DNA from 3 places in the Tardiphaga sp. 37S4 genome. Region 1 is predicted to be linked to each of the others. Evidence: riboswitches for the same ligand, from Rfam matches in the RefSeq annotation. Region 1 holds a riboswitch; each other region holds the start of a gene.
The links. Region 1 has a riboswitch for cobalamin ahead of metE (5-methyltetrahydropteroyltriglutamate--homocysteine S-methyltransferase). Riboswitches for the same ligand answer to the same signal wherever they lie in the genome.
Positions count from the first base shown of each region.

Region 2: linked by a shared signal. The riboswitch ahead of LPB73_RS05035 (TonB-dependent receptor plug domain-containing protein) and the one ahead of metE (5-methyltetrahydropteroyltriglutamate--homocysteine S-methyltransferase) in region 1 are both predicted to bind cobalamin.
Region 3: linked by a shared signal. The riboswitch ahead of LPB73_RS04980 (DUF1636 domain-containing protein) and the one ahead of metE (5-methyltetrahydropteroyltriglutamate--homocysteine S-methyltransferase) in region 1 are both predicted to bind cobalamin.

Region 1 is NZ_CP088008.1:2,569,788-2,577,877, reverse strand. Features, by position in the region: gene LPB73_RS12580 (protein-L-isoaspartate(D-aspartate) O-methyltransferase) at 1-344, shown strand, start outside; gene LPB73_RS12575 (M23 family metallopeptidase) at 452-1,855, shown strand; cobalamin riboswitch at 2,024-2,235, shown strand; gene metE (5-methyltetrahydropteroyltriglutamate--homocysteine S-methyltransferase) at 2,340-4,715, shown strand; gene LPB73_RS12565 (ATP-binding protein) at 4,763-5,746, opposite strand; gene yajC (preprotein translocase subunit YajC) at 5,941-6,312, shown strand; gene secD (protein translocase subunit SecD) at 6,357-7,955, shown strand; gene secF (protein translocase subunit SecF) at 7,987-8,090, shown strand, end outside.
Region 2 is NZ_CP088008.1:1,052,534-1,060,623, forward strand. Features, by position in the region: gene cobD (threonine-phosphate decarboxylase CobD) at 1-4, shown strand, start outside; gene LPB73_RS05025 (ABC transporter ATP-binding protein) at 17-799, opposite strand; gene LPB73_RS05030 (FecCD family ABC transporter permease) at 796-1,821, opposite strand; gene LPB73_RS05035 (TonB-dependent receptor plug domain-containing protein) at 1,815-3,704, opposite strand; cobalamin riboswitch at 3,845-4,048, opposite strand; gene LPB73_RS05040 (alpha/beta fold hydrolase) at 4,095-4,883, opposite strand; gene LPB73_RS05045 (O-acetylhomoserine aminocarboxypropyltransferase) at 4,887-6,182, opposite strand; gene LPB73_RS05050 (hypothetical protein) at 6,320-6,562, shown strand; gene LPB73_RS05055 (hypothetical protein) at 6,695-6,952, shown strand; gene LPB73_RS05060 (DUF3830 family protein) at 7,918-8,090, shown strand, end outside.
Region 3 is NZ_CP088008.1:1,037,497-1,045,586, forward strand. Features, by position in the region: gene LPB73_RS04960 (putative bifunctional diguanylate cyclase/phosphodiesterase) at 1-1,406, opposite strand, end outside; gene LPB73_RS04965 (tyrosine phosphatase family protein) at 1,678-2,190, shown strand; gene cobS (adenosylcobinamide-GDP ribazoletransferase) at 2,183-2,947, opposite strand; gene cobT (nicotinate-nucleotide--dimethylbenzimidazole phosphoribosyltransferase) at 2,948-4,003, opposite strand; cobalamin riboswitch at 4,103-4,293, shown strand; gene LPB73_RS04980 (DUF1636 domain-containing protein) at 4,403-4,852, shown strand; gene cobU (bifunctional adenosylcobinamide kinase/adenosylcobinamide-phosphate guanylyltransferase) at 4,849-5,379, shown strand; gene cobW (cobalamin biosynthesis protein CobW) at 5,380-6,393, shown strand; gene cobN (cobaltochelatase subunit CobN) at 6,409-8,090, shown strand, end outside.

The sequences.
Region 1 (8,090 bases):
ACGTGCTCAGCATCGAGCGCTATCGCACGCTGGCCGACGCCGCCCGGACCCGGTTGGAGGCACTCGGCCTCCACAATATCGAGGTCATGCTCGGCGATGGCCTCAACCCGGCTGCCAATTTGGGATCGTTTGACCGGATCGTCGTGACCGCCGCTGTGGAGGAGGTGCCCGCGGCGCTGACCGACCGACTTGAGGAGGGCGGTATTCTGGTTGCGCCAGTTGGTCCTCACAATGGCGTCCAGACCCTGGTCCGGATCCGCAAAACCGGGGATGGATTGGAGCGAAAGGAGCTCGTGGACGTGCGTTTCGTGCCTGCACTTCCGGGCATCGCGCGCGAACTCTGAAAAAAGTTCGTGAACGGCTGTCACGTGTTGGTCGCAAGGTTAAAGGCTTGGTAACGGAGACGGTGTTTACTCAATTCAGTTGTTTGTTGCGTATGAGTGAGTAACCAATGTCCAGCGTTGTCGAGTTGCTTTACTCGCGCCGCGCTCCGCAGGTCGCGGTGCTGGCGCTGATGTCTATCGGTTTTGCCGGCTGCAGCGCCGACATGCAGACACGGCTATCTCAGAATCCAAATTTTGACTCAGGTCAGTCCCGTGGCTTTGGCTGGCAAGGCGAAACCACCGGCTCGGTGCCGCAGCGAGCACCGCGCGCGCCGGTCGAGCGCCAGGAGCTGCCGCAGTATCAGCGCCCGGCCTATAATCCGCAGCGGCAGTATCAATCCCAGGCTTTGCCGCCGCCGATCTCGGCGCCGCAGTCCTATCCGACAGCTCGTCCGGTTGCGTCGGCTGCTCCCGTCAGCGGGGGCGGCAACGGTATGTATACGCCGCCGCCCGCACGCGCGCCGATCGAAACCACCGGCTCCACGGCGCCGCGCTCGGTTGCAGCGACCAACGGCCTTGCCCGTGATGGCGGCACCTCGATCATCGTCGGCACCAGCGACACGCTCGACGGTCTGGCGAAGCGCTACAACGTCTCGTCGGCCGCGATCCTGCAGGCCAATGGCTACAAGGGTCCGCGCGCGCTGTCGCCCGGCCAGTCGCTGATCATTCCGCGCCAGGGCGCTGCGGCAACTCCGGCCGTTGCCGCTGCTGCGAGCAAACCTGCCGTCGGCGCATCGACCATGCATTTCGTCAATCGCGGCGATACGCTGATGAGCATCTCGCGCCGGAACAACGTGTCGGTCGCCGAACTCGCGCGCGCCAATGGTCTGGCGCCGACTGCCCAATTGAAGCTCGGCTCCAAGATCACGGTACCCGGTGCGCGTACGGCCAACGCAGCTCCTGTAGCCGCGCCGCTCGCTGCGCCCGTCGCAGCCGTGACGGCTGCTCCGGCTGGTGCGGTCACGTCCGCTGCCGTGGCCCGTGTTGCTTCTGCCGAACCCGCACAGAAGGCCCGTCTCGCAAGTGCCACGACGACGCCTGAAGAAACCACGCCGGAATCGCCGACTAAAGCCGCTGACGCAACCGGCGCTTTGCCGACGTTCCGTTGGCCGGTGCGCGGCCGCGTGGTCACAGGCTACGGCGCCAAGACCAATGGCAAGTCCAACGACGGCATCAACGTCGCCGTGCCGGAAGGCACGCCGATCAAGGCTGCCGAAGATGGCGTCGTTGCCTATTCCGGCAACGAGCTGAAGGGTTACGGCAATCTGGTCCTCGTTCGTCACTCCAACGGCTACGTCACCGCATATGCCCATGCGAGTGAGCTGATGGTGAAGCGTGGCGAGACCATCAAGCGCGGTCAGGTGATCGGCAAGTCCGGCCAGTCCGGTGAGGTTACTTCGCCGCAGCTTCACTTCGAGATCCGCAAGGGCTCGTCGCCGGTCGATCCGCTGCAGTTCCTCAACGGGGCGTAAGCGCAATCCACGAAGTGTAGTTCGCATTTAAGCAAGCCCGGCCTCGTGCCGGGCTTGATGCGTTTGATCTCGGGGCTGCGGCCCACTCCAGCTCCGGAATCTTCAACGCGCTGCTGCGAGTGGGCAGCTTGCGCACGCAAGCTCGGTTGACTGCCGCGCGATGTTGCCCATATGTGGACATGTCGTGGTTCTTCGGGAAGGTTTGCCCGAAGCTAAGAGGGAAGCCGGTGAGGCGTTAAGCCAAGGCCGGAGCTGCCCCCGCAACTGTAAGCGGTGAGCCGCTGTCCATTAAAGTCACTGAGACCCGCAAAGGTTTTGGGAAGGCCGGACAGCAGCATTGACCCGCGAGCCAGGAGACCTGCCTCGACAACATAAACGTCCTCGGGCGGGGTGTCCCGGTGGTGCGGTTGCGATTCCGCGACTGCCGTCGTGGAATCCAGACGTGTCACTTTGGCCTTTTGCCCCCAATCATTGGGGTTAAGCCATGTCTACTGTGTCAAAGTCTACTTCTTCAAAATCAGCTACTTCACTTCCTGTTGCTACATTGGGCACGCCACGGATCGGTCCGCGGCGTGAGCTCAAGATGGCGCTGGAAAGCTATTGGTCCGGTGCAATCGACGAGAATGCGCTGATCGATGTCGGCGTCGGGCTGCGTGCCGCAAACTGGGCACGTCAGAAGTCGCTCGGGATCACGGTCATGCCGTCGAACGACTTCTCATTCTACGATCAGGTGCTCGATACCAGCGTCATGGTCGGCGCCATTCCCAAAGTCTATGGCTGGAAGGGCGGAGACGTTTCCTTCGCGACCTATTTTGCCATGGCACGTGGATCACAAGGCGCCGCGCATGACGAGGCCTGTACGCACGGCCCTCATGCGCATGACTCGTCGCAAGGCGTACCAGCACAGGAGATGACCAAGTGGTTTGATACCAACTACCACTTCATGGTGCCTGAACTGGCGCAGGATCAGACCTTCAGTCTCGCATCGCGCAAGCCGATCAAGGAGTACGAGGAGGCGAGATCGCTGGGTTATCAGACACGACCTGTGCTAGTCGGGCCTGTGACCTATCTCAAACTGGCCAAGAGTATGGATGCGTCATTCGACCCGGTGACGCTGCTCGATCGATTGCTGCCCGTCTATGTCGAGGTGCTCGGGGAATTAGCCGACAGCGGCGCTGAGTGGGTGCAACTGGATGAGCCGTGTCTGGTGCTCGATCTCGACGCGCCCGCAAGGCAGGCGCTGCAGCGGACTTACGCTGCTTTTGCGGAAGCGGTCCCGCAACTCCGGATCATGCTGAACACTTATTTTGGCGAACTTGGCGACAACCTCGATCTGGCCCTGTCACTTCCCGTCGCCGGGCTTCATCTCGATCTGGTCCGTGGACCGGAGCAGTTTGACGAAGTCGCTGCGAAGGCGCGGAAGGACATGATCCTCTCGCTCGGCGTGATCGATGGCCGCAATATCTGGCGGTCCGATCTGTCCAGTCTGCTCGATGGGTTGGAGCCCATGGTCGATCTCCTGGGACGGCATCGCGTTGAGCTGGCGCCGTCCTGCTCACTGCTGCATGTGCCGATTGATCTCGGCCTTGAGACTGATCTCGATCCGGACGTCAAAAGCTGGCTGGCTTTTTCGATCCAGAAGATGGAAGAGCTGGCCGCACTTGGAGCAGCGCTGGCTGGCAGCCGCGCGGATGTCGCTGCATCGCTTGCCGCGTCGGATGGCGCGGCGGCTGCGCGAATGGCATCGTCGAAGATCCACGATCTTGCGGTCGCCAAACGCGTCGCTTCTGCTGATGCGACCATGCGTCGTCGCGGCAGTGACTTTGCCACACGTGCGGCCGATCAGCATCGACGCTTCAAGCTGCCGGCATTCCCGACAACGACCATCGGCTCGTTTCCGCAAACCGCGGAAGTGAGAAACGCTCGCGGGGCCTATGTCAGGGGCACGCTCAGCGATGCTGCCTACAAGACGTTCCTGCAGAACCAGACGGCGAGGGCGGTGCGCTGGCAGGAGAATATCGGCCTCGACGTGCTGGTGCATGGCGAGTTCGAGCGCAACGACATGGTGCAGTATTTTGGTGAGCTACTTTCCGGCTTCGCCTTCACCAAACACGGCTGGGTGCAATCCTATGGCTCCCGCTGCGTGCGGCCACCTGTGCTGTTCGGCGACGTGTTTCGGCCGCATCCGATGACCGTCGAATGGTGGCAGTACTCACAGTCGCTCACCGAACGTCCGATGAAGGCCATGCTGACAGGGCCTGTCACGATCCTGAACTGGTCGTTCGTGCGTGACGACATTCCCCGCGAAGTCGCCTGTCGCCAGATCGCGCTCGCGATACGCGATGAGGTGGCCGATCTGGAAAAGGCTGGCGCCGGCATGATCCAGATCGACGAAGCGGCACTCCGCGAAGGGCTTCCGCTGCGCAAATCGGAATGGAAGTCCTATCTCGATTGGGCCGTGGAGAGCTTCCGCATCTGTTCGTCAGGCGTGCGGGATGACACGCAGATCCATACGCATATGTGCTACTCGGAGTTCAACGACATCATCGACGCGATCGGTGCCATGGACGCGGACGTGATCTCCATCGAAACGTCACGATCGAAGATGGAGCTGCTCGATGCGTTCAGGACCTACAAGTATCCAAACGAGATAGGTCCCGGGGTCTATGACATCCACTCGCCGCGGGTGCCTGAAACTCGCGACATGGTCGATTTGCTCAAGCTTGCACGGCAGCGGCTGGCGGACGCCCAGCTCTGGATCAACCCCGATTGTGGACTGAAAACCCGCAAATGGGAGGAGGTGCGGCCTGCGCTCGTAAATATGGTCGCGGCAGCACGCGAGTTGCGAGGCCTAGTATAAAAGAAGGCTGGCGTCGCCCCGTTGTCATGACGGGGCGGCACTTGTCTTTACTTTGGGGCCAGCTTCACGCCCAGGCGTCCTGCGAGCTCCTGCACGAACTGCCAGGCCACGCGACCTGAGCGCGAGCCACGGGTGGTCGACCATTCCAATGCGTCTCGCTCGAGCTCGGCGGCGTCGGTCTTGAGGCCGTAGTGGCTGCAATAGCCGCGCACCATGTCGAGATATTCGTCCTGGCTGCATTTGTGGAAGCCGAGCCAGAGGCCGAAACGATCCGACAGCGACACCTTCTCTTCGACCGCTTCGCCGGGATTGATCGCGGTCGAGCGTTCGTTCTCGATCATCTCGCGCGCCAGCAGATGGCGGCGGTTCGAGGTCGCATAGAGGATCACGTTGTCCGGCCGGCCTTCGATGCCGCCTTCCAATACGGCTTTCAGCGATTTGTAGGACGCATCGTTGCCGTCGAAAGAAAGATCATCGCAGAACACGATGAAATAGAAATCCGAGGCGCGGATCTGTTCCATCAGGGCGGGCAGACTTTCAATATCCTCGCGATGGATCTCGACCAGCTTGAGGCGGCCGGCGACGGACTTGCTGGCATTGACCGAGGCATGCGCGGCCTTGACCAGCGATGACTTGCCCATGCCGCGCGCGCCCCAGAGCAGCGCGTTGTTGGCCGGCAGGCCGTTGGCGAAGCGCCGGGTGTTCTCGATCAGGGTGTCGACCTGCTGATTGATGCCCTGCAGCAGGCCAATATCGACCCGGCTGACTTTGGGGACTGGGGCCAGACGGCCGTCGGGATGCCAGATGAAGGCGTCGGCCTGGGCCAGAGAATCGGCATTGGAGCGCTTCGGCGCCGCGGCGGCCATGCCGGCGGCAATGGCCTCAAGGGCGAGTGCGATCCGTTCGTCGATCAGGGGGGCGGCGGCTGGTCGCGGACGTTTTGCCGCGGTCGTGCGGACGGTCTTTGACGAGCGGGTCGCGGGAGCCTTTTTGGTAGGGCGGCGGCTTGTTTTATTGGGCTTTTTTGACATTTTTGACTTTCCTCGGCGCGCACCCATATCGAGCCCGGAACACATCCGCAAGCGGTACAAATCGCAGACAAATCAGAGGGGTTACCGGCGTTGCAATTGGGACGCCGGCCGCTATAGTCCGCGCGAATTTACCCAAACCGGCCGAACGCCGACGCGTCGCCGGTTTATTCCCCAGCGTTTACGAGGACTTCCCGATGTTCATTACCCCTGCGTTTGCCCAGGCTGCAGCCGGCGGCGACACCAACAGCATGCTGATGTCGCTGCTGCCTTTCGCGCTGATCTTCGTGATCATGTATTTCCTGATCCTGCGTCCGCAGCAGAAGAAGGTGAAGGACCACGCCGAGATGGTGAAGAACATCCGCCGCGGCGACACCATCGTCACGTCGGGCGGTCTCGTTGGCAAGGTCACCAAGGTGGTCGATGACGAGCAGGTTGAGTTCGAACTCGCCGAAGGCGTTCGCGTACGTCAGCTCCGCACGATGATCTCGGGCGTGCGCACCAAGGGTGAGCCCGCCAAGGAAAAGGCGGACAAGGCTGATGCCAAGGACGACGCGGCCGCGAGCTGATGCGTTTGCGCGTCGCCATTTCAAGAATCTGACGGATCATCTCGATGTTGTATTTCACGCGGTGGAAGGCGCTGGCGGTCATTCTGACGGCGCTCGTGGTCTGCCTGTGCGCGGTTCCGAATTTCTTCCCCGAAGCCACCGTGAAAACCTGGCCGAAATGGGCGCAGCGCCATCTGGTGCTGGGCCTCGACTTGCAGGGCGGCTCGCACATCCTGCTCGAAGTCGATGCCAATTCGGTCAAGAAGGACAAGCTCGATCAGGTGCGCGACGACGTCCGCCGCACGCTGCGTGATGCCAAGATCGTCTATACCGGCCTTGGCGTTCGTGGCGACAATGTCGAAGTCCGTATCACCAAGGACACCGAATATCAGACCGCGCTCAGCAAGCTGCGCGAACTGTCGCAACCGCTCGGCGGCCTGATGGGGCAAAGCGGCCAGCGCAGCCTGGAAGTCTCGGACGCAGGCAACGGCCTGATCCGCCTTTCGGTACCGCCGGCAGCGATCAATGACCGCATCCGCCAGTCGGTCGAACAGTCGATCCAGATCGTCGAGCGCCGTGTCAACGAACTTGGCACCGTTGAACCGCTGATCCAGCGTCAGGGCCTCGATCGCATCCTGGTGCAGGTGCCGGGCCTACAGGACCCGACCCGCCTCAAGGAATTGCTGGGCAAGACCGCGAAGCTCGACTTCCGCATGGTCGACACCTCGCTCCCGGCCGAGCAGGCGCAAGGCAGGGTGCCGCCGGACTCCGAACTCCTGATGAGCTCGCAGTCTCCGAAGACGCCGTATCTCGTGAAGAAGGAAGTGCTGGTCTCGGGCGCTGACCTGACCGATGCGCAGCCGGGCTTCGATCAGCGCACCAACGAGCCGATCGTCTCGTTCCGCTTCAACACGTCCGGCGCCCGCAAGTTCGCCGATGCCACGGTGAAGAACGTCAATCTGCCCTTCGCCATTGTGCTCGATAACGAAGTGGTCTCCGCCCCGGTCATTCGCGAGCCGATCACCGGCGGCTCCGGCCAGATCTCCGGCAGCTTCACGGTGCAGGGCGCCAATGATCTCGCGATCCTGCTGCGTGCCGGCGCGCTGCCTGCGCCGCTCAGCATCATCGAGGAGCGTACCGTTGGCCCCGGCCTCGGCGCCGACTCGATCGCCAAGGGCGAGCTTGCGGCCTATGTCGGCTCGATCCTAGTCATCGTCTTCATGCTGCTGACCTACCGCCTGTTCGGCCTGTTCGCCAACATCGCGGTGACCATCAACGTGCTGATGATCTTCGGCATCCTGTCGCTGCTCAACGCCACGCTGACGCTGCCCGGTATCGCCGGCATCGTGCTGACAGTCGGCATCGCCGTGGACTCCAACGTGCTGATCTATGAGCGCATCCGCGAGGAATTGCGCGCCGGCCGCACCGCCATTTCGGCGATCGATGCCGGCTTCAAGCGCGCGCTGGCGACCATTCTGGATTCCAACATCACGACCTTCATCGCCGCTGCGGTGCTGTTTTACATCGGCACCGGACCGGTCCGCGGCTTCGCCGTGACCTTTGGCATTGGCATCATCACAACGGTTTTCACGGCCTTCACCGTGACCCGTCTGATCGTCGCCGGCTGGGTCAGGTGGAAGCGGCCGACCAGCGTGCCGATTTGAGTTTACGGAGCAGACTTTGACAACGACACAAATGGTTCTGGCAGGCCTGGGCGCGCTGATCGTCATTCTGTCGATCGTGGCAATCTTCGATCTGTTGCCGTCGCTCCGCATCGTGCCCGACGATACGAAGTTCGA
Region 2 (8,090 bases), 1.5 Mb from region 1:
ATAGCCGCCACATCGCTCAGACTCCCGCCCAAGGCAGGATAATCGTTTCGTTTTGGTGTTCGGCGCGATAGGTGCTGATGCGGAACACATTGGCGACGATGTCATCGGACAGCGCCTGTCGCGGCGCGCCCTGCGCAGCGAGGCGCCCGTCGGACATCACCAGCACCGTATCGGCGAAGCGCGCGGCGAGGCCGAGATCGTGGGTGACCACGATCACCAGCACGCCGCTGTCAGCGACATCGCGCAAATTCTTCATGACGTCGATCTGGTAGCGTGGATCGAGCGACGCGGTCGGCTCATCGGCCAGCACGATCGGTGCCTCGACGGCGAGAACGCGGGCCAATGCGACGCGGCTGCGCTCGCCACCCGAAAGCTCAGTCACGCGGCGATCGGCAAAGGCGACGACGTCCGTTGCCAGCATTGCGCGCTCGACCGCAGCCTTGTCCGATGATGTCAGCCGCGCCGGATCGGTCGCGCCATGCGGATAGCGGCCGAGGGCGACAACGTCCTTCACGTCGAGCGGCCAGTGCACAACATGACCTTGCGGCAGATAGCCGAAGCGTTTTGCGCGCTCGCGCAGCGACAGGGATGCCAGCGCATCGCCGGCGACGTGGATCGTGCCCGTTGAGGACTGCAAGCCTGCCAGCGCACGCAGCAGCGTCGTCTTGCCGGCGCCATTCGGGCCGACCAGAGCGACCAGATGCCTGCGTTGCAGCGAAAGCGAGACCTCGTGCAGCACCGGACGGCCGGAGAGCGTGACGCTCAGATTGCTCGCTGTCAGCAGCGCCTGATCGGTCATGCGACGCCTCCGCCCAGAGCGCGCCGCTCGCGCATGATGAGATAGAGGAAGAACGGCACGCCGATGATCGAGGTCAGGACGCCGACCTTGATGTCGGTGGTCGACGGGATGACGCGCACGGCGATATCCGCGGCCAGCAACAGCGCCGAGCCGGTCAGGGCGCTCGGAATCAGCAATCGTGCGGGATCGTGACCGATGATCGGGCGCATCAGATGCGGTGCGATGAGGCCGATGAAGCCGATAGTGCCGGTGACTGCGACGGCGCCGCCAACGCCGAGCGCGACGCCAAGAATCACCAGCAGGCGCAGGCGGCTCACATGGACACCGAGGCTTTGTGCGGTCTCTTCGCCGAGGCTCAATGCACGAAAGGCCGAGCGCTGGCTCATCAAAATGATTGCGCCGGCAACAATGAATGGTAGCGCCAACGTGACGTGACGGAAGCTGCGGTCTTCCAGTGAACCGAGCAGCCAGAATGCAATTTCGAGCGCGGCGAAGGGATTGGGCGACAGGTTCATCACCAGCGCCGTCGCGGCACCCGCAAGACTGGAGATCGCGAGACCGGCGAGGATCAGCAACAGCAGACCCGCATTGCGACCGGCGATGCCGAGCAGCACGAAGACCGACAGGAACGCCATCATGATGCCGGCAACAGGCAGCGCCCATGAGCGAACATCGGCCCAGCCGAGCGAGATCATCAGCACCGCGCCGAAGGCCGCCGATTGTGGCGCGCCGAACAGCGACGGCGAGGCGAGGGGATTGCGCAGCAAGCCCTGTAGCGCGGCACCGGACAGGCCGAGAATCGCGCCGATGGCCAGTGCGAGGATCGCGCGCGGCAAGCGGATTTCGCGCACGATGATCTGCTGCACGTCGCTGCCGCCGCCGAACAGTGCATCGAGCACCGTCAGCGGCGAGAGTTTGACAGGTCCCGTGCCGAGCGAGCCCAGTGCCAGCAGCGTGACGAGGCCGACGAGCGCGATGGTCGCGATCGTCCGGCGCCGTGCTGCTGGCGCTATGCTCACCATGTGGCGTTGAAGCCTGCGTAAGCCGCAGGCCCCGTGGTGCCGAAGTTCAGCACTTCCTGATAATGCTCATTCAGGATGTTCTCGCCGCGGGCGAAGACCTTCCAGTTCGCATCGATCTTGTACTCGGTATAGAGATCGACGCGGGTATAGGCATCCACCTGACCGACCTGATTGGCACTGCTGAAGCGCTTCGACACCGTGGTGACACGCGGCTCGATCATCCACTTGTCGGTCGGGGTGATCGTGAGTGCGAAGCGGGCGAAGTTCTTCGGCCGACGTGCCAGCACTGTATCATTGCCGAGATCTTGCGCGTGCAGGTAGGTGTAGGCTGCGTTGAACTTCATCAGGCCTGGAATAACGTCCACATTGGCACCAACTTCGAGACCATTCGTTTCGGCGCGTGCGACGTTGATGTAGCAGCCTGTGGTTTGGGCAACGGGACACGAACCGGGGCTTCCCGTCGGCGTCACGAAGTTGATCAGATTGCTGTAGTCGTTCGAGAAGCCCGTCAGCGAGACCACCACGCGGCCGTTGAAAAGGCTCTGATCGACGCCGGCGTCGTAGCCGAAGCTTTGCTCCGGGCTGAGCGTCGGCGTGCCGTTTGCCGTTGAATACAGCTGGAACAGTGTCGGTGCCTTCGCGCCGGTACCTGCGCTGGCGTGGAACTTAGTGCTGGTTTCTGTAATCGTATAGGCGGCCGTGGCACGCCATGTCTCGAAGCGCCCGACATCCACGACGTCGTCCACGCGGCCGCCCAATGTGATGTTGAGACGTTCGCCTACGGGGACCGACCACAGCGCGAAGATCGAATTGGTATCTTGGCGTTTCGCCAGCGCGGGTGTGATAGCGGCCGGTATCGGCAGGATGGCGGTCGTGTAGGTCTTGGCTGTCTCGCTCTGCGTCTTGGCGCCGTAGATCAGCGAGCCAAATGCGCCGAGCTTCAGGTTTGCCTGATATTCTGCGCCGAGGCTGTCACCATTGTAGTCGAGAATATTGGTCGTGGTGTTCTGCGGCAGCATGTTGGTGCGATAGGTTACGTCATAGTTCGAACGCTCGGTATGCGTGTTCGACACGGTGACACTATGCGTGAGAATGCCGCCGAATGAATCCAGTGAGACGCGGCCGTAAACGGTTTGCAGCAGGCGCGTGACATTTGAAGGCGTGTCGGGAAGCTGCACGGCTCTCGACGTCGGACTGAAAGTGCCGTCATAGGCGGCTCGCGTGAAGGATGACACGAAGCCGGATTCCAGCCGGATGCCTTCGCCGGCATCGTAGCCGATCCTGGCCGATCCGCCGACGCGATCAAAGCCGTCGCGTTCGAGATTGGGGTACAGCGCTTCAAACTGAGGGATGCGATAGCCGAAGCGCGAGAAACCGTTCGAGTGCTGGCCGCCGCCGGTGAAGGCATAGGACCACGGACCGTTGGAGCCGGTCAGCGATCCCTGCGTCATGACAGTGCCATAGCTGCCGGCTTCGGTGCGTACGTTAACTTGCGCAGGGCCAGAGCCCTTCTTGGTAATGATATTGATCACGCCGCCCATGGCGTCTGATCCATAGAGTGCGCTCTGCGGGCCCTTCAGGACTTCGATGCGCTCCATCGCCGAAGGCGTGAACATGGCGAATTCGAAATCGCCGGACGCCGCCGTGGGATCGTTGACGCGGATGCCGTCGATCATCACCAGCGTCTGGCCGGTGTTGCCGCCGCGCAAGCGGACATTGGTGGTGCCGCCTGGGCCGCCGGTTTCGGTGATGTCAAGACCAGGCACGGTGCGCAGCGCATCGACCAGCGAGCCGGGATTGCTGGTCGCAATGGTCTCGCCTGACACCACGCTGATCGAACTGCCAGTGCGATTGAGTTGTTCGGGTGCTCTGTCCGCCGTCACTACGATTTCGGAGAGCTGCTCGGCACTGGACTGCGCATACGCAGCACTGTGAGAGCACGACAGAACAACAACGGCCGCAGTGCCTGCGGCCAAATTCCGGATAGTCATTTAACCCCTTCCGTCGACCCACCGTCGAACGAGTGTGAAACTCGTTACCGGCCGGTCTCCTGGCTCGCGGTGGTCTCCCGGTCCGCCTTCCCGAATCTGCGATGCAAATTCAGTGGCTTTGTGGACCCGGAATGGCCGCTTACAGTTGCGGGGGCAGCCGCGGCATAGGGGATATTTCCCCGCACCGCATTCCCGTTTCACCTCCTCGCGGAGGCACCGATAACGACAGACAGGAAGCACAGCGCGCCGCGCGGTGCAACAGCCATCACCGCGTTGTGGACTCTATTGCTCGTGCTGTAGCGCGGCGAGCACGTCGTCGGGGCGCTCGACCATCATCATGTGGCCCGTACCCGGCAGAATCACCGTGCGGGCGTTTTTCAATGCGGCGGCCAGGGTCTTGCCGGCCTTGGCAGGAGTCATCATGTCCCGTTCGCCGAGGATGAGCGTGACCGGGATTTCAAGCTGGCCCGCAGCGGTCAGCGCATTCTGGTATGTATTGCAGGCGTTGAGATCGGCGAACAACACGCCCGGCTTTGTGGCTTCGAGCACGCGCTGTGCACCGCTATGCATCCACAACCCCGGCGCGAGGCTGCCGCCGAGTTCGGCGCGAAAGCCGAGCCCCCAGATCGACACCATGTCGATGGCGGAATGCTGATTGGCTTCGGCGTCCTTGAGCAGATCCGGGCCGACGGTCATCGTTCCTGCCGTGCCCATCAGATCGAGGCGCGTGACTTTACCGGGATGCCGCGCTGCAGCCTCCAGCGCGATCAGCGAGCCCATGGAATGGCCGATCAGTCGCGCAGTCTTTGCGCCTGCAGCCTCGATCAATGCTGCGGTCCAGTCTGCGAGATCGGCGATGGTCGTGAGCGCTTCACCCTTTGAGCGACCATGGCCGGGCAGATCCGGCGCCAGCACGGCGAAGCCATGATGCGCGAACCAGCGCGTATGCAGCGCCCAGGTCGAGTGATCGAAGCCGGCGCCGTGGATCATCACGACCACCGGCAGGGAAGGATCGAACGTGCGGCCGCCATTCGCGATATAGGTCTCGTGACCGTTGACGGTGAGTTGCATCGCTCAGCCCTTCTGCGAGATGCGCAGCGCCTGCGCGAGGTCATCGATGATGTCATCGGCGGCTTCGATGCCGATGGAAAGACGGATCAGCTCCTCGCCGATACCGGCGGCCTTGAGTTGCTCGGCGTCCATCTGCTGATGCGTGGTGCTTCCGGGATGAATGACCAGTGTTTTGGCGTCGCCGACATTGGCGAGATGGCTGGTGAGTTTCAGCGCTTCGATGAATTTGCGGCCGGCATTGCGGCCGCCCTTGATACCAAACGAGACGATGGAGCCGGCGCCGCGCGGCAGCAAGCGTTTTGCGAGTTCGTAATCCGGATGGCTCTCCAGCGACGGATGCAGCACCCAGTCGACGGCCTTGTTGGCCGTGAGCGCTGCGAGCACCGCATGTGTATTGGCCATATGGCGCTCCATGCGAATGCCCAGTGTCTCGACGCCTTGCAGAAGCTGGAACGCATTGGTCGGCGAGAGACAGGCGCCGAAATCGCGCAATCCTTCCGTGCGGGCGCGCATGATGAAGGCGGCAGTGCCGAATTGCTCGTCGAAAACGATGCCGTGATAGCCGGCATAGGGTTCGGTGAGTTGCGGGAATTTGCCGGAGGCGTGCCAGTCGAAGCGGCCGCCATCGACGATCACGCCGCCGATAGCGATGCCGTGGCCGCCGATCCATTTGGTGGCGGAGTTCATCACGATGTCGGCGCCGAGCTCGATCGGCCGCGACAGGAATGGCGTCGCGAAAGTATTGTCGATCAGCAGCGGAATCTTCGCGGCATGGGCGATGTCGGCGACGGCGGGTATGTCGAGCACTTCGAGGCCGGGATTGCCGATGGTCTCGCCGATGACCAGTCTCGTGTTCGGCTTGATCGCCCCCTTGAAGGCGTCGAGATCGCGCGGCTTGACGAAACTCGTGGTGATGCCGAAGCGCGGCAGCGTGTGGGCCAGCAAGTTGATGGTGCCGCCATAGAGCGAGGACGACGCCACGATGTGATCGCCGGCATTGAGCAATGTGGCGATGGCGAGATGCAGTGCCGCCATGCCTGACGCGGTGCACACGGCGCCGACGCCGTTTTCGAGTGCGGCGAGTCGCTCTTCCAGCACCGCCGTCGTCGGATTTGAAATGCGCGTATAGATGTGGCCGGCACGTTCGAGATTGAACAGCGCAGCAGCGTGATCCGAATCCTGAAACACATAGGATGTGGTCTGGTAGATCGGCACGGCGCGCGCGCCGGTGATCGCGTCCGGATGCTGGCCGGCATGCAGACTCAGCGTTTCAAAAGCAGGCGGTTTGGGTGCTGGCATGGTCGTTTTATCCCTGGGCACGATTTGCGACATCTATGGCACGAATCGGATGCGAGTGTGAGTCGGCGATATTTCAACTGGTGGAACGAAATGCGGAGCGGCGACTTGTAGGAGGTCGATCACGCGGGAGAGTTATCATGAAGAAATTGCTGCTGTGCACTGCGATTGCGGGTCTCGCGTTTTCATCGGTTGCGGCCGAGGCGAAAGGCTGTATCAAAGGCGCGATCATTGGCGGAATCGCCGGCCACTATGCAGGACATGGCAAGGTCGGCGTCGTTGCGGGGTGCGTGATCGGACGCCACGAGGCCAACAAGGCCGATGCGGAACGGGCGCAGAAGGCGCAGCATCCACAGCCACCGAACGAGAATGGTCGCATCTAGATCGGCGTTTGTCTCAACGCTGGACGATGTTGCTAAAATTTGATGGACTAGACCGGTTCAGTAGAGCCTCACCCTCATCAGGTTGGGGTTCTTTTCGTCTCTGTACGATACCGGACGAGATTGGGCGTAGACGTGGTGCTGCATCGGGATGTGTTTTGGCTCGGCAAGCAATGGGCCGTTACCGGTTACGGGATTCAGGCTGTCAGCCAGAAATACAATATGAAGTTCGATATCGAGGTGTCGCAGATCTGGAACGAGGATCTGGATGCGTTGATGCGCGATGAGCCATGGTTCGATGCGCAGGATTTTGCACAGGCCGTCGAGCGCGCCAGGCAGCGTGCGATGGAATCACCGCTGACGTTCAAGCCACCGCTGAGTGATGAACGATAGCGGCAGCGCATCATTGCAGGATTCAAATTTCAAACAGCCACTGTCCTGAAAACATGCGTTCGCATTCTCGCGGCGCTTGCGCGTCCGAGCTATGAGCATTCCCACCTCGCCCCCCATGAGAGGGCGTGCGGAACGCCGGGTGCCCGTTGCACCCTTGGGCCTGATGCGAATGCGGTCTTCCGCAAGTTAGTGCATCAGGACTTTCGGAAGGCGCGGGGCAAAGATAGTGCCCGGCGTTCCGCATACGGTGTTTTTTCGGCTTGTCTGCGCTTCGCCGTGGCGATCGATCCGTTGCCACTATTAGTGTCCACGAAGGGACAGGGGGCCTCAGACAGTTGGCCGGACGCGTTTCGATTTGGTCGTCCATTACACTGTCCAGGGAGTCTTTCTATCTCAAACCCGGCCGTCTCCATGCCGGTGGCAGTGCTGGCGCAGATCCGTCCTGCCCGAAGACAGACGTCACCCCCAAACCGCGTAACGCCGCATCTCCGGCGTCCACCGCATCCAGCCCCGCGAACGTGACGATCGCGCTCGCCCCTCTCATCGGGGCCGGACGCGAAGGAATAGAATCCAAGAAGGGATGTTGTCAATGGAAGATAGGAAAATATGTTTGGCGCTGTCTTGCCGCTCCAAACTGTCATTCCGGGGTGGATGCGCGCCGTCGCGCAGACGAACCTCAGCCACTCCAATTGGAGTGGCGGGGAATCTCGACCAGTTCAGCGCAAAACTCTCTGAGATTCCGGGTTCGCGTCCGGCAAGTGCCGGCCGCGCCCCGGAATGACGAGAGTGGGTCGGGAGGCCAAGTTCGCACTCTCGGCTGCGCCGAAACCTCGCCCTCCGACACGCCAATTGGCGTGCCCCGGAATGACGGTGTTGGACCGCCGAAAACTGCGGCTTGCTTCTTTCGCCCTCTGCTGCAATCTGGATGGATCACTGTCAGTCACTCCAATTACGAGATTCCACGGATGAGCCAGCTCAAAGTCCATGTCGGCGACTTCACCTTCGACGCGAAGTTCGAGGAGAAGGACGCCCCCAAGACCGTCGCCGCCTTCAAGAAGGCGATGCCGTTCGTCAGCCAGGCGATCCATGTGCGCTGGAGCGGCGAGGGCGTCTGGATGCCGCTTGGCGATCTCGATTT
Region 3 (8,090 bases), 1.5 Mb from region 1:
GTCAACTGGCCGATCATGCCTGAGCGCTCGGCGGCGACAATGAAGCTCATCGGTGGAACATTGCCGAGCTCCGGGCTCTTCCAGCGCGCCAGGGCTTCGAAGCTCGCGGGCTGTTGTGTTTCTGCGTCGATGATCGGCTGGTAGGCGATCCACAATTCCCGTTCGAGGTCGGCACTGGCCAGGGCCCGACTCACAGAGGAGGCCTCGCGGATATCGGCTTCGTGTTCTGCGGAAAACCGGACGGCCTTGCCACGCTTGTGCTGCTTGGCAAAGAACAGCGCATAATCGGCGCGCTCGAACAGATCCTGCGCGGTCCTGGCTGTGTCCGGAAATTCCGCATATCCGATCGAGCAGCTGATGCTGACTGTAATGTCATCAATCTCGAACGGGATGTCGAACAGGTTCTCGATGCTCTCTTCCGCCTCAACAATTGCATCCGGGTCGAGCAATTGGTCGCTGAACATGACGAATTCGTCGCCGCCCAGTCTGCCCAGAAACACGTGAGGGGCGAGATGTGCGCGCAGTCTGTCTGCGACTTCGACCAGCAAGCGATCACCCGTGTGGTGTCCGTGGATGTCGTTGATCGGCTTGAAGCCATCCAGATCCAGGATACCGAGCAGCAGGCCGCCGCTACTGTGCTCAGTGTTGACAATGCCGCGCTCAAGCTCGGCAAAGAAGTTCCGGCGATTGGGGAGACCAGTGAGGCTGTCGATATTCGAATTCCGGAAATTCTTGTCGCTCAGTACCTGCAGTTCAGCCTGCTTGATACGCAGCGCCTTCTCCGAATTCACCCGCTTCTCGAAGTCGGAGTAATTGCCGAGCAGCATGAAGAGAACGGCCCCGATAACCACGACGAAGTTGAAGGCGATGGAGACGAAGACGACATTGTCGCTGGAGCCGAAAAAGAACGCGAAAGGCACGACAACCAGCGCCATCACGATCAGCGCTGCCGCGCGCAGATGCATGAGGCAGAAACCGCAGCCGATCGATGTCACGGCCATAAAGAACGCAACGTGGCTTTTGCTATAGGCGTCGCCATAGGGAAACAGGCTGAGGCTCCAGGCAGTGAACGCGACGCCGAGAATGCCTGCAAAGATGATCGAGCCGGTGAGCTTCTCTACGGCCTGGTTGAGCGACAGTGTGGTGTTCCGCGCTCTCAACCAGCTCAGTATCCGGATCACACAGATTGCATCGAATGCAGCAGGGAGATAGACGGTAAGCAGATGTGGCGCAGTACCATAAAAGGTGATTGCAAGTGCCGTCGTGTTGACGACCACCAGCGCATACATCATCGGCACCTGACGGGTGAAGGCAGCGAGTTTCGCTTCCACCAGTTCGGGGTTTTCGCGCGGCACGCGGAAGATCGTTCCGATTTGTGATGCCGCCATTTCGAAGTAGTTCAGCATCGTACCGTCCTGGACTCTGCACTGGTAAGTCAGATACCTATCGCAACTTCTTTAAGATTGGCCTGCCTCGGTTGTCTAAAGTTCGAGCAGGTAACCGATTGTTCTGATTAGTATATTTTCTTCTGTTTGCGATGGTGCAGGTGCGAAAAGGTCGGGGGTGGTATTAAGAAACCGACCCTGCATCAGCGACATCGGAGCGGCATGAGGTTGAAGAAGGTCCATTCGCCGTGGGTGAGAGGAAGGACATGACGACAGCGAGCAGGGTGTTCGAATGATCTATGTGAGCTCGCTCGGAGGCCTTGCTGCTGTGGCAGACTCACTGCCGTCCTTCGATCTGCTGACACTTCTCTCGCCCGCAGCGAGCGAGCGCGACTGGAGCGGGTTGGCGCGTGAGCGTCATGTGGAGCTGACCTTCCACGATATCGTCGAGGTGACGCCGGACCTGATCGCTCCCGATGCCGACGCCGTGGATGCCATTCTTGACTTTGGCCGCGGCAGCACCGCCGATCGCCCGATGCTCATTCACTGTTGGGCCGGTATCAGCCGTTCCAGCGCTGCGGCTTACGCCATCGCCTGCGATCGCAATCCCGGCTATGAGACGGCGATTGCAGATGAACTACGCAAACGTTCGCCTTATGTGACGCCGAACAAATTGATGGTGCAGTTGGCTGACGAACAGCTTGGCCGCGATGGACGCATGATCGAAGCCATTGCGCGCATCGGCCGCGGCGCGGATGCCTTTGAAGGTGAGCCTTATCGATTGCCGCTGAACTGGCCTATTTGATCAGGGCCGCAACGCCGAGAAGAAATCCGATCTCGAAGAGTTGCTCGACGGCACCGAGCACGTCGCCGGTGTAACCACCGATCAGACGACGCGACCAGAGTGCGAGCAGTGCGGCGAGCGCTGCGCCGAGCAGAAGACCCGCAAAAAGCGATGCGACCGAGACGAGCGCAAGCGGGATTGCTGCAAGCACAACCACACCAAGTGCAAACAACGATTCCTCAAATCGCACGGGCGCCTCGGCGTAAGTGACCTTCATCGCACTGGTATCGCCGCTATAGGGCAGGCGGTTCATCACGAAGGCCGGCATGGCGCGGGCTGCGGCGTTGACGGCGATCAGCGCCGCCGCACCTGCCCACATCGGCAATATGGCGAGCGCCGCAATGCGCAGCGCCGTGCCCAGGCAAAGTGCCAGGGCGCCGTAAGTGCCGATGCGGCTGTCCTTCATGATTGCAAGACGCTTCTCGACGGTCCAGCCCCCGCCGAAGCTGTCGGCTGTGTCGGCGAGGCCGTCTTCATGCAGCGCGCTGGTCAGAGCGATGCTTGTCGTGATCGCCAGCAGGGCGGAAATCAGCGGTGACCAGAATTCGCCGGCAACGAGAAACACGATTGCGGATGCAGCGCCGATGCCGGCGCCGACCACCGGAAAATACTTCATTGCACGCGCAAGCCAGTCAGGCCCTTGCGCGTCGACAGTTGCCGGTACCGGCAGCACCGTCAGGAAACGGATCGCATTCAAAAGATGCGGATCCGGTCTCATCTAGATATTTCCGGCCAGCACGTCGTTGAGGCTCGCAACGTCGGTCAGCATGCGCGCGGCGGCGCGGACCAACGGCACCGCAAGCAGCGCGCCGGTGCCTTCACCGAGCCGCAAGCCGAGATCGAGTAGCGGCTGGGCATCGAGCGCATCGAGCACCATGTCGTGGCCGCGTTCGGCCGAGCGGTGCGCGAAGACGCAGTAGTCGCGTGCAGCCGGGGACAGGCGAACGGCGAGCAGTGCCGCGGCGCTGGAGATGAAGCCGTCGATGATCACCGGCCGTCGTTGCGAAGCTGCGCCGAGGATCGCTCCGGCCATGCCTGCGATTTCCAGTCCGCCGAATTCGGCAAGCACATCCAGCGGCGCAGTTGCGTCGCTGCGTGCTGCCGCCTTCGTGATCGCCGCGCGCTTGCGCGCCATGCCGGCATCATCCTGCCCGGCGCCAACGCCGATACAATCATCCAGGGGGGCCGGCGCGAGTCGATGAACCACCAGTGCCGATGAGGCCGTGTTGCCAATTCCCATCTCGCCGAGCGCGATGATGTCTGCGCCGGCCTTGATCTCACCGACGGCGATTCTGAAGCCGCGCGTCAGCGCATCGGCCGCGTGCTCTGCCGTCATCGCTGGCTCGCGCGCGGCATTCGCCGTACCCATGCGAACCTTTGCATCGACCAGCTTCGGGTGCACCGGCAGCTCGGCGGCGACGCCGATGTCGATCACGCGCACACCGATGTCATTGGCCGCGGCGAAAGCATTGGCCGTGGCGCGGCCGGCCAGATAGGTCGTCACCATCGCGACCGTGACCGCCGACGGATATTGCGACACGCCTTCGGCTACGAGTCCGTGATCCCCCGCGAAGATCAGCAGCACGGCATTGTCGCCGCGGGGCTCGCCCGGATGCCGGATCATGCCGAGCTGCAGCGCCAGGTCCTCGATTCTCCCCAGCGATCCCGGCGGTTTGGCCTTGCCGTCGATGACGGCGCGGATGCCTGCCGCGATCTGCGGGTCAACAGGCGCAATGGCGGGCGGTTGCCACAAGGGCTGGGAATGGGCGGACATAGGGTTCCTTTTCGCGGCCTAACTGACGCAAGACGACCTGCAAGGTCAACAGGTCCGGGCTACAGTCCGTCGGCGCGGTTGACCCCGGCGCACCCGGCAGATAGCGTCTTTTGCGATGGTCCTTCCGCGTGGAAGGTGAATAGGGAAGCCGGTTTGAGGCCGGCGCTGCCCCCGCAACTGTAAGCGACGAGCCCGCGCCGGTGCCACTGGGAATTCTTCAGAATTCTTGGGAAGGCGGCAACAGGCTGTGACTCGCAAGCCAGGAGACCTGCCATCACGAACTGTGCTTTGGAGGCGTCGTCGGGGCGGGGTGCACCGGACGGGAGCGAACTGACGGCCATGCTGTCGGCGCGATCCAACAAAGCTCGTAGGCCCGCGAGGGCATGAACTGAGCATGTAATGGATCACGACAGCGCCGATATCTCTGGCGAACAAATTTCGGTCGAACCGCCGCGCCCCGTGCCGGCTGGTCCCGTTGTCGTGAGTGTGTGCATCAGCTGCAAGGCCGCCGAAACCGGCACGATCGTCGGGCCGGACATGTTCGATGCGGTGAAGGCCGCGCTCGGCGATGGCGATGCCGCCGTCATGGTGCGTCCGGTGCAGTGTCTCAGCGTCTGCAAGCGGCCAGCAACCGTCGCGGTGACGAGCCCTGATGGCTACACGTTCTTGTTCGGCGATCTGCAGACCGATAGCGGCAGCGCGGCGCTGATGTCTTTCGTCGAGTCCTATCAGAAGGCCGACTACGGCCTGGTGCCATGGCGCGAGCGCGCCGAGGTGCTGCGCAAGGGCATGGTCGCGCGCGTGCCGCCGATGCGTTGGTCACCTGAAGATGGGCGTGCGCCGAAATGACCGCGGTCTCCACCACGTTGGTGCTGGGCGGTGCGCGGTCCGGCAAGTCAACTTTTGCCGAGAAGCTGGTCGATGGCATCGGCCTGACCAAAGTCTATCTTGCGACTGCAACGGCCGGTGACGACGAGATGCATGCCCGCATCGCGCAGCATCGCAGGCAGCGCGGAGAAGGCTGGATCACCGTGGAAGAGCCGCTGGCGCTGGTCGATGCGCTGACGCGCGAGGCGACGGTCGGCCGCGTCGTGTTGGTGGATTGCCTGACGCTATGGCTGTCGAACCTGATGTTCGCTGAGCGCGATCCAGAGATTGAAGCGAAGCGCCTCGTGCGTTTTCTCGATGTCTCACGCTATCCAATCGTCTTCGTGTCCAACGAGGTCGGCCTCGGCCTCGTGCCGGAAACGCCGCTCGGCCGTGCCTTTCGCGATGCGCAGGGCCGCCTCAACCAGATCATCGCGGCCGCCGTGCCGAATGTTGCTTTCATCGCAGCCGGGCTTCCGCTCTGGCTCAAGCGTTCCCAGGAGAATTGAATGTCCCGCGTTCCCGTCACCGTCCTCACCGGATTTCTCGGCGCCGGCAAGACCACGCTGCTGCGCTCGCTGCTGACCCAGGCCGATGGCCGTCGCATCGCGGTGATCGTTAATGAATTCGGCGATGCCGGTTTCGATGGCGGTCTTGTCGAAGAATGTGCTGCGAAAGCCTGCGCGCCCGGCGATATCGTAGAACTCACCAATGGCTGCATCTGCTGCACGGTCGCTGACGATTTCGTGCCGACCATGGATAAGCTGCTGTCCCGTGAACGCCCGCTCGACGCCATCGTCATCGAGACCTCCGGCCTCGCGCTGCCGCAGCCGCTGTTGAAGGCCTTTGCCTGGCCGGCGGTGAAGACCCGCGCCACCGTCGATGGCGTCGTCACCATTGTCGATGCGCTGGCGCTGTCCGAGGGCCGCGTCACACTCGATGAGGATGCCGTTGCCGAGCAACGCGCCAGGGACGAGGGTATCGAGCACGACGATCCGATCGAGGAAGTGTTCGAGGACCAGCTCGCTTGCGCCGACCTTGTGGTTCTCTCGAAGAGCGATCTCGTCGCCCCGGAAAGGCTCGCCGAGATCGAAGCCAAGCTCAAGGCCGTGTTGCGTCCCGGCGTGAGCATCGTGCGCTCCAAGGGCGATCTCGCGCCGTCGGTGCTGATCGGCCTCAACGCAGCCGCCGAAGACGACATGGCCGCCCGCGTCGGTCATCACGGCGAGGAAGAAGAACACGACCATGACGATTTCGACAGCATCGTCGTCAAACCGACCGCTGCGGCCAGCATCGGCGCGATGCGCGCACGCATTAGCGACGCGCTTGGCCTCGATGGCGTGCTGCGCGTGAAGGGTCATGCACGCATCGCCGATAAATCTGCGCCGATCGTCGTGCAGGCCGTTGGCGCTCGCGTTGAACTCGCCTTCGCCCGGCCGGACGTGATGCAGGCCGAGCATCTGGTGGTCATCGGCCTTAAGGGATTCGACGGCGACGCCGTGCGAAAGGCACTCGCCGGGTAACGCAGGTTCACCCGCATGCATCTGAAGCTCGATACCTCCGGCAGCATTGACGACGGCGACGTCGCCCGCGATCTCGGGCAGGACACCGCCGATATCGTCGTGCTGTCGGCGGCGGACAGCGATCTGGCGGCGTTCGGCGCCGCACATGCGATGCTGCCGGGCGACTTTCCCAGCGTGCGCTTCACCAACATGCTGGCGCTCGGTCATCCCGCGTCGGTCGATCTCTATGTCGAGCGCACGCTGGCTGAGGCGAAGATCGTGGTGCTGCGCATGCTCGGCGGCATCAGCTATTGGCCCCATGGTGTGGAGAGTCTGCGCAGCGACGCGCTGAGCCGCGGTAGCAAGTTCGCCTGCCTGCCCGGCGAGATGGACTGGAATGCCGAACTGGCCGCCCGCGGCACGGTCAGCAGCGACGAAACCCATGCGTTGTGGCGCTATTGCAGCGAGGGCGGCGTCGACAACGCACAGCTGGCACTGCGCTATGCCGCGCATCTGATCGGTCATGGAGAGGAGCCGCCTGTTGCGCGGCCGATGCCTTCGGCCGGCTTCTGGCCGGGTGAGCCCGCGGGGGATAACCGGCCGAATGCGATCGTGATCTTCTACCGCGCGCTGGTGGCCGGCGGCGATACGGCGGCAATCGATGCATTGCGTCGTTCGCTCGACGCGCGCGGCCTCAACGCGGCCTGTCTCTACGTCACGAGCCTGAAGGATGAGCGCTCCGCGGCTTTCCTGCGTGCCGCGCTTGCGGCCTATCCGCCCGATATCATCATCAACGCCACGGCCTTTGCTACCGCGACCGCGCATGACGATGCCGGCGTGTTGTCGGCGTCAGGCTGTCCGATTCTGCAGGTCGCGCAGGCCGGCATCTCGCGCGCCAGCTGGGAAGCCTCTACTCGCGGCCTGACGCCGCGCGATCTGGCGATGCATGTGGTGTTGCCGGAAGTCGATGGCCGCATCTTCGCCAATGCCATCGCCTTCAAGGAACGTGGCGCCAGCGACGGCGGCTTTGCGCCGACAACATTGCAGCCGGTGCAGGATCGGATTGATGCGACCGCTGATCTGGCGCGCGCCTGGGTGCGCTTGCGCCGCGCTGCGGCGTGCGAACGACGCGTCGCGCTGATTCTGGCCAATTATCCCAATCGCGATGGACGCCTTGCCAATGGCGTCGGCCTCGATACGCCGCAGAGCTTGATCGATGTGATCGCCGCGATGCGCGAAGTCGGCTACGGCACTGGTGACGCGCCTGACACGACGACCGCCATGATGCAGCTGTTGCAACAGGGTCCAACGAATGCGCTTGCCGATCGCGCCGAGCGAAGCGGTGGCGTGACGTGGCCGCTGGCTGACTATCACGCGGCCTTTGCGACGCTGCCGACCAATGTGCGGCTGGCTATTGAGTCACGCTGGGGCAAAGCTGAGAACGATCCGCATGTCGTCGATGGCGCCTTCCGCCTCGGCCTGCATCGCTTCGGCAACATCACCGTCGGCGTGCAGCCAGCGCGCGGCTACAATATCGATCCCAAGAGCACCTATCACGATCCCGATCTGGTGCCGCCGCATCACTATCTCGCCTTTTATCTCTGGCTGCGCCGCGACTTCGATAGCCATGCAGTGGTGCATCTCGGCAAGCACGGCAATCTCGAATGGCTGCCGGGGAAAAGCGCAGGCCTGTCGGCCGATTGTTTGCCCGATGCCGT